2 regions of the Streptomyces sp. NPDC055013 genome follow, and region 1 is predicted to be linked to the other one. Evidence: riboswitches for the same ligand, from Rfam matches in the RefSeq annotation. Region 1 holds a riboswitch; the other holds the start of a gene.
What was found. Region 1 has a riboswitch for cyclic di-AMP ahead of ACWGDB_RS40080 (NlpC/P60 family protein). Riboswitches for the same ligand answer to the same signal wherever they lie in the genome.
Positions count from the first base shown of each region.

Region 2: linked by a shared signal. The riboswitch ahead of ACWGDB_RS29890 (transglycosylase family protein) and the one ahead of ACWGDB_RS40080 (NlpC/P60 family protein) in region 1 are both predicted to bind cyclic di-AMP.

Region 1 is NZ_JBSGVW010000059.1:7,878-12,331, reverse strand. It holds gene pcrA (DNA helicase PcrA) at 1-1,883, opposite strand, end outside; cyclic di-AMP (ydaO/yuaA leader) riboswitch at 2,265-2,416, shown strand; gene ACWGDB_RS40080 (NlpC/P60 family protein) at 2,425-3,591, shown strand; gene ACWGDB_RS40075 (NUDIX hydrolase) at 3,718-4,224, opposite strand.
Region 2 is NZ_JBSGVW010000029.1:52,291-56,744, reverse strand. It holds gene eno (phosphopyruvate hydratase) at 1-976, opposite strand, end outside; gene ACWGDB_RS29890 (transglycosylase family protein) at 1,294-1,977, opposite strand; cyclic di-AMP (ydaO/yuaA leader) riboswitch at 1,981-2,179, opposite strand; gene ACWGDB_RS29885 (transglycosylase family protein) at 2,386-3,414, opposite strand; gene ACWGDB_RS29880 (cytochrome P450 family protein) at 3,582-4,454, opposite strand, start outside.

The DNA of each region.
Region 1 (4,454 bases):
TGGTCGGAGTCGGCGACGAGCGCGACCCGCTCCAGGAAAGCCGCGAGCCCGACGGAGGCCTCACCCTCAGCCGACTCCTGCTCGAACTCCAGGGCCACGGCCGCGAGTTCCTGAAGGTTCTCGATCCGGGTCTCGTCCTGAGGGTCGGTGGAGGCCTGCAACTCGGCCAGGTACCCGGTCCGTTCGAGGACCGCCTCCAGAACGGTCGCCGGCCCCACGCCGGACTCGACGATCGTGCGGAGCTCCTCCATCAGCGTGTTGAACCGCCTGACGGCGTTCGTCGACCGCGCGGCCATGCCATACGCCTCGTCGACCCGCCGCAGTGCCTGCGGGAAGCTGATCTTCTCCCGCTGTGCAAGCGCGTCGATCATCGCCTCGGCGCGATCGCCGATCCCTCGCTTCGGGACGTTCAGGATCCGCCGCAGCGGCACGGAGTCCTCGGGGTTGGCCAGCACGCGCAGGTAGGCCAGGACGTCCCGGACCTCCTTGCGCTCGTAGAACCGAACCCCGCCGACGACCTTGTAGGGCAGGCCGACGCGGATGAAGATCTCTTCGAAGACACGGGACTGGGCGTTCGTCCGGTAGAAGACGGCGACGTCACCGGCCTTCGCATCGCCCGCGTCCGTCAGTCGGTCTATCTCCTCGGCGACGAACTGCGCCTCGTCGTGCTCGGTGTCCGCGACATAGCCGGTGATACGCGCGCCCGCGCCCGCGTTGGTCCACAGGTTCTTGGGGCGCCGGGACTCGTTGCGCTCGATGACCGCGTTGGCGGCGGTCAGGATCGTCTGGCTGGAGCGGTAGTTCTGCTCCAGCAGGATCGTCGTCGCGTCCGGGTAGTCCTCCTCGAACTGGAGGATGTTGCGGATGGTGGCGCCCCGGAAGGCGTAGATCGACTGGTCGGCGTCACCCACCACGCACAGCTCGGCGGGCGGGATGTCGTAGTCGCTCGGCGGCACGTCGACAGGGTGCTCACTGGTACCGACGAGCTCGCGCACCAGGGCGTACTGCGCGTGGTTGGTGTCCTGATACTCGTCCACCAGCACATGCCGGAACCGCCGGCGGTAGTGCTCGGCGACGTCCGGGAAGGCGCGCAGGAGATTGACCGTCGTCATGATCAGGTCGTCGAAGTCAAGGGCGTTGGCCTCCCGCAACCGCGACTGGTACAGGGCGTACGCCTGCGCGAGGGTCTTCTCGAAGCCGTCCGTCGCCTGGGCGGCGAAGTCCTCCTCGTCGATCAGCTCGTTCTTCAGATTGCTGATCTTGGCGCTGAAGGACTTGGGCGGAAAACGCTTGGGGTCGAGATCCAGATCACGGCATACCAGCGCCATCAGCCGCTTGCTGTCGGCAGCGTCGTAGATCGAGAACGACGAGGTGAACCCGAGCTTCTTGCTCTCCCTGCGCAGGATGCGCACGCACGCGCTGTGGAAGGTCATCACCCACATCGCGTTCGCGCGCGGGCCGACGAGCTGCTCGACACGCTCCTTCATCTCACCCGCGGCCTTGTTGGTGAAGGTGATCGCGAGGATCTGCCCCGGATGCACGTTCCGCTCGGCCAACAGGTGCGCGATGCGATGGGTGAGCACACGCGTCTTGCCGGACCCGGCTCCGGCCACGATGAGCAGCGGGCCGCCGGAGTGGACGACGGCCGCACGCTGGTTCTCGTTCAGCCCCTCCAGCAGCGCGGCCGCGTCGAGGGCCGGGCGCGGGGCGCCGTCGCGGTAGTACTCGTCCCGGTCCGGCGGCACGTCGAACTTCCCGCCGAACAGATCGTCCGGAACCGGCTCCGGAGCGTGATCGTCCTCGGGCGGCGGCGGGTGTTCGTCCGCATGGGCCCGCGGGGCCTGGAGGTCGGCCAGGAAGCTGTCGTCAAAGAGGCTGCTCATCGCTCTCCGAGTCTAGGGCGCCCCACTGACAGCCCGCGGCCGCCCTGAGAACATCACCTGTTTCAGCACTTACCGATCTTCGAACCCCGCGCACCCGAGCATCCCCCCCTCACCCTCCAGAATCACCCCATTACGATCCGCAACCCCCGAACTCAACCAACCCAATACCGCTGACACGCCCCACTTCCCGCAAACCCCTCAAACCGCCACCAACAACCCCGCATCGACCACGATCCACGACACACGTCGCCAAGGTCACGAAAATGTATCGGGCATATCGAACATCAACCTTCACAGGGGCCACACGAGTTGGCTACCGTGCCGGACAGGCCGTACGACCCCCACCGGCGAACGACGCCGGGCCGCACGGCCTCCGCCGAGTCCGGAGCGCCGCCGTGCCCCCGGAGCCGGGGACCCACCGAACTTGGGGTGAATCGGCCCGACTCCCGCCCGGGGGACGGCCGTAGGGCAACCCTTCCGAAGCACCCGCCCGAACCCGACAGCTAACTCGGTAGGCGGAGCATGGAAGGAGTCGCCTCCCTTGGCGTCGCACCGCAAGTCGCGTCCCGCTGGTACGCGCGTAGCAGGCATACGGACCCCCGCCCTCGCCACGGCGGCCCTCACCTCCGTCGCCCTGCTGTCCCAGACGGCCAACGCGAGCCCCTCGACGGACGACAAGCCGAGCCTCGAGGAGGTCGAGAAGAAGGTCGACGACCTCTACCGCCAGGCGGAGTCGGCGACCGAGAAGTACAACGCGGCCAAGGAGAAGACCGCGAAGCAACGCAATCGCGTCGACACCCTCCTCGACGACGTCGCCCAGCGCACCCAGAAGCTCAACGACGCACGCGAGGAACTCGGCCGCAACGCAGCCGCCCAGTACCGCACGGGAGCCTCAGCCCCAGACACGGCGACCTTCCTCCTGGCGGACACCCCGCAGGACTACTTCGACCAGACCCAGCTGATGGACCGCATGACGGGCCGTCAGAAGGAATCGGTCGACGACTACTTCACCGAGCAGTCCGCGACGATGAAGAAGCGCCAGGAGGCCGCCCAGAGCCTCGAGACGCTCACCGAGTCGCAGAACGACCTGCGGACGGCCAAGTCCACCGTCCAGAAGAAGCTCGCCGACGCACGCGAACTGCTGTCGGAGCTGACGGCGGAGGAGAAGGCGCGCCTCGCCGCGATCGAGAAGCGCAAGCAGGAGGAGGCCGCCCGCAAGGCGGCGGAACTGGCCCGCCAGCAAGAGGCGGCCGAGCGCCGGCGCCAGGAGGCGGCCCAGCAGCAGGAGAGCAACGACTCCTCGTCCGACTCGTCCTCCTCCGACTCGTCCGCGTCGGACTCCTCGTACGCGACCAAGGCCGAGAAGGCCCTGGCCTTCGCCCGCTCCCAGGTGGGCAAGCCCTACGTCTGGGGCGCCACCGGCCCCGACTCCTACGACTGCTCCGGCCTCACCCAGGCCGCCTGGAAGGCCGCAGGCGTCGACATCCCGCGCGTCACCTACGACCAGGTCAACGCCGGCACCACGGTCGCCGTCTCCAGCGCCCAGCCCGGCGACCTGGTCTTCTTCTACGACGACATCACGCACGTAGGCCTCTACATCGGCAACGGCATGATGATCCACGCCCCGAAGCCCGGCACATACGTCCGCGAGGAGTCGATCTTCTACGACGGAGAGTCGTCGATCCACAGCGTGGTCCGCCCGGCCTGACGACTGTAGGTTCCGATTCGAGATGTCACTGTCCAAGTGATCTGTCGTCAACTTGTCAGTACTACACACTCACCGCCGCGGGACGCCGAGCCGCGGAGGACGAACTCCAGCAACGCGCACCCCAGCTCACATCGCTCCCGGCTGCGCCGGCAGGGCGCGATATCGGTCGAACGCCTCGCGAGCATCCGGAACGAACTCCCGATGCCGGACCAGGTCCGTCAGTTCGGACTCAGTCAGCCAGTCATGCCAACCGACCTCCGAAGGGTCGGGCCGGACCGGTTCCGTGACGACGACCTCATGCAGACCAAGCCAATACGGGCTGATCACACCCTCGCACAAGAACTTGAACAGGAAACCAGGACGGGCATGAACACCAAGTTCCTCCGCCAACTCCCGCGCAGCAGCATCCTCATACGACTCGGCCACATCCACCGCGCCTCCGAGCATCCAGTTGATCTGTCCCGGGAAACGAGTGTCATCGTCCGGACGTCGGTGGACAAAGAACCGTCCCGCACGGTCGCGGCACACAATCGTAGATATGCGATGCAGCCACCGCTGACGAATCGCCTCCCCCCTCTCCACAACAGCCAGCACCTTGTCACGCTCGTCAACCCGCTCAACCAGTTCACCCATGGGGCACACGATGGCAGAGGGCACCGACATGCCCTCCAGCGCACGCACTCTGCTCGGCAGCACCGGCCCGCATCCTGCCCGGAGGAAAACGACAGATAGGCCGGACGATCCGCCGACAGACCGGCTGGACAAACACCTGAAACCCCTGGTTCTCACGGTCCCGGATGACAAATCGGATCGGAACCTACACCGACCGCACGCGCGCGTGGCGCACTGTCTCCGCCACGCGC
Region 2 (4,454 bases), on a different contig from region 1:
CGTCGATGCCGCGGGCGAGGCGCTCGGGGTTGGTGACGAACAGGTCGTCGCCGACGAGCTGGACCCTGTCACCGAGCCTGTCGGTGATGGTCTTCCAGCCGTCCCAGTCGTCCTCGAACAGCGGGTCCTCGATGGAGACGAGCGGGTACGCGTCGACGAGCTCCGCGTAGTACTCGGTCATCTCGGCGGCCGAGCGGTCCTTGCCCTCGAAGGTGTAGACGCCGTCCTTGTAGAACTCGGACGCGGCGACGTCGAGCGCGAGGGCGATCTGCTCGCCGGGGGTGTAGCCGGCCTCCTTGATCGCCTCCAGGATGAGGTCGAGGGCCTCGCGGTTGGAACCGAGGTTCGGGGCGAAGCCGCCCTCGTCGCCGAGGCCGGTGGCCAGACCCTTGCTCTTCAGGACCTTCTTCAGCGTGTGGTAGACCTCGGCGCCCCAGCGCAGGGCCTCGGAGAAGGACTCCGCGCCGATCGGGGCGATCATGAACTCCTGGATGTCCACGTTGGAGTCGGCGTGCGAGCCGCCGTTCAGGATGTTCATCATCGGCACCGGCAGCAGGTGCGCGTTGGGGCCGCCCAGGTAGCGGAACAGCGGGAGGTCGCTGGCCTCGGAGGCGGCGTGGGCGACGGCGAGCGAGACGCCGAGGATGGCGTTGGCGCCGAGGGAGCCCTTGTTGTCGGTGGCGTCCAGGTCGAACATCGCCTGGTCGATCAGGCGCTGCTCGGTGGCGTCGTAGCCGACGAGCTCCGGGCCGATCTGCTCGATGACGGCGAGGACGGCCTTCTCCACGCCCTTGCCGAGGTAGCGGTTCGAGTCACCGTCGCGGAGCTCGATGGCCTCGAAGGCGCCCGTCGAAGCGCCGGACGGAACGGCGGCACGACCCGTGCTGCCGTCGTCGAGGCCGACCTCGACCTCGACCGTGGGATTGCCTCGGGAGTCCAGGATTTCCCGGGCTACGACGACGTCGATGGACGGCACGAGTATCTCCTTCTTGGGATGTGAAGCACTGTGTCGCTGGTGGTGCGGGGCTGTGAGCCTTGCGACTAGAGCCTAACCGCCCCGGGGACATCGGCAGCCGACCGACCGTCCCGTGGACAGGACCGAACCGTACCCATTGTTCCCTACCGGAACAAAGGGTGGGTGACCAACAGGGAAAGAAAAAGCCCCGCCCCGGTGCGTACGGGGGAACACGCACCGGAGCGGGGAGCCCGTGGGGGACGGGGGTGACCCTCACGAGGTCTTCAATATGAGTTCCACGGATGTGAGGGCCCTGTGGTTCAGCTGGTGGCCGCGTATTACTTCAGGTGCAGCTGCTGACCCGGGTAGATCAGGTCGGCGTCCTCGACGATGTCCTTGTTCAGCTGGAAGAGCTTCTCCCAGCCGCCCTTGACCTTCTTCTCCGCGGCGATCGAGCTGAGGGTGTCACCCGTGGCGACCTTGTACTCGCCGTCGCCCTTCTTGACCTTCTTGCCGGTCGGGGTGGTGACGGTCTTGGTCGACTTCTTCTCGGCCGCCGGACGCTCGGCGGAGCGGGAGGCCGGCTGCTCCTCGGTGGCGCGGGGGGCGGACTCGGTGCTCTGCGAGGAGCCGGAGCCGCTGTACGCGGCGCTCGACAGGCCGGTGCCGCAGTGCGGCCAGGCGCCCTTGCCCTGGCCCGCGAGGACCTTCTCGGCGATCTCGATCTGCTGGGCCTTGGTGGCCTTGTCGGCGGTGGCGGCGTACGCCGTGCCGCCGTACGCGGCCCAGGTGGAGGCGGAGAACTGCAGACCGCCGTAGTAGCCGTTGCCGGTGTTGATGGACCAGTTGCCGCCGGCCTCGCACTGGGCGACGGCGTCCCACTCGGAGGCGGTGGCGGCGGAGGCGCTGCCGGCCGCCATCAGCGGGGCGGCGACGGCGGCGGCGCCGGTGACGCCGACGACGGCTATGGCGCGAGCGGCCTTGGACGGACGACGGTGCTTGCCCTTGCTGGAAAACAGCATGGTGGATCCCCTCACCGACGCCTGCGAGGTGAGCTGTCGGGTTCGGGCCGGTTGAGTTGCCCGGCCGCGCTCGTCTGCCTTTCGGCTCGCGTTGCGCGGCTTCACCCCGAGCCGGCTCCGGCGTGCGGCCCCGAAGGGCCTCAACTGCCGGACCCGGCACTTACCTTGGGTCCCCCGCTCCTGCCTACGGCGCTTGACGCGACGACTGTTCCCGTGCGGCCGCTGGCAGGATTCGGCGTTGCGGCAGCCGGGGCTCGCGGTGACGAGCGATCACGACCGTAGACACCCGATTCCCGGAATTACAAAGACGATCAGGGCTTCTGAGATCTATCTCTCACTGCATTCAAAACGGACATTCAGGTGCGAAAGGTGACGCGAACTCCCGCTGCTTTTCGCCCCGTTCGGCCCTTATTCGACGGGGACGTCCAGGGTCTGACCGGGGGCGATGTCGTTCGCATCGCCGCCGATGGCGCCCTCGTTCGCGTCGTACAGCGCCCGCCACCCGCCGTCGAGGTCAAGGGAGTCGGCGATGGAGGCCAGAGTGTCGCCGGCGCGGACCTTGTACGAGGCATGGCGGCCGGAGGTCCCGGCGGCCGGGTCGGCGGCCTCACTCTCGTCGGCACTGGACCCACGGTGACGACCCGCGCCGGCGTCCTCGCCGGTGAACGCACTGGTGTCGACGAGGCTCCAGGCGCCCACATCTTGCACCCAGTTGTCCTGATTGTCCCCGTCCGAGGTCTCCACGGGAGAGCTGTCGGGCGACTGCGAGGCCTTGCCGTCAGGTGACGCGTCAGGCTTCGCCGAGCTGTCCGCCTTGGACGACGAGGAAGGGGAGGAAGAGGGAGAAGAGGATGAATCCCGGGGCGATTCGGACGAAGCGCTGGGGGATTCACTCGACGAGCTCGACGGGCCGTCGGTCGCGTCCGACGAGTTCGAGGAACCCGAAGGGTCAGACGAATTGGACGAACTCGACGAGTCGGACGAATCGAGCAAGCCGGAGGATCCGGACACCTCGGAGGGCGAGTCGTCCTCCACTCCGGTGTCGAGGTCGACCAAACCGTTCTTCGGGGTGAGCCCGTTGAGCACCGCACAGGTACCCCAGGGCTTGGTTCCCTGGTCGGCGAGGAGGGCCTGCGCCACGGCGATCTGCTGGGAGCGGCTCGCCAGGTCGGGGCGCGGGGCGTAGTCGAGGCCGCCGTACTGCTCCCAGTCGTCCTGGGTCAGCTGCAGGCCGCCGTAGCGCCCGTTGCCCTCGTCCGTGCTCCAGGAGCCGCCGCTCTCGCACTCGGCCACCTTGTCCCACACGCTGCCGTCGGCTGCGCCGGCGCTCGTGGCGCCGAGCAGCGGGATGGCGATGGCGGACCCGGTCACTCCGGCCGCGACGAGGAGAGCCGGGGCCTGACGGGGGCGACGGTGACGACCGTTCCCGGAGAGCATGCGGGGACCTTTCACGAGGCAGCAGTGACCGCGGCGCATGAAACCTCGACGCCGTCGTTGATCCGTGAACGTATAGGCAGACGATCACTTGTCACAAGTTAATGCCGCGTAGATCACGTGAAGATCACAAAATTGAGCGCGTGTCACGTTTGACTGGGTGGACGCACTCACTCAACTGGTGTGAAATCCACCGGAAGTGTACGCAGCCCGCGCATGATGAGACCTCCGCGCCACCTCAACTCCCCCGGATCCACGGCGAGTCGGAGATCCGGGAGACGGGTGAGGAGCGTGGCGAGAGCCGTCTGGCCCTCCAGTCGGGCCAGCGGGGCGCCGAGGCAGTAGTGGATGCCGTGGCCGTAGCCGAGGTGCTGGTTGTCGCGGCGACCGAGGTCGAGGACGTCGGGGTCGGCGAACCGCTCCGGGTCACGGTCGGCGGCGGCCAGGACGACGAGAACGGGGTCGCCGGCCGCGATGTCCTGCCCGCCGATGGTGAGCGGCTCGGTGGCGAAACGCCAGGTGGCGAGCTCGACGGGGCCGTCGTAGCGCAGGAGTTCCTCCACACCGGTTTCGAGGAGGCCGGTCTCCTCGGCGGCGAGGGACGTCTGCAGGCGGGCGCGTTGCTCGGGGTGGGTGAGCAGCGCGTAGACGCCGTTGCCGATCAGATTCACGGTCGTCTCAAAACCGGCAAAAAGGAGGATGAAGGCCATCGCAGCGGCCTCGTTCTCGGTGAGGTGCTCTCCGTGGTCGGAGGCCCGGATGAGACCGGAGATGAGGTCCTCACCGGGCGTGGGTTCCTCGGGCAGGGCTTCCCGCTTGCGGTGGATGAGGTCGGCCAGATAGCCGCGCATCTTCTTCACCGACCGTGCGACACCGCCGCGAGGGCCGCCCTGGTGGCGGATCATCATGCCCGCCCAGTCCCGGAAGTCGTCCTGGTCCTCGCGGGGGACGCCGAGCAAGTCGCAGATGGCGTAGATGGGGAGCGGGAAGGCGAACTCGTGGATGAGGTCGGCGCTCCCCTTCGCCGCGAACTGGTCGATCAG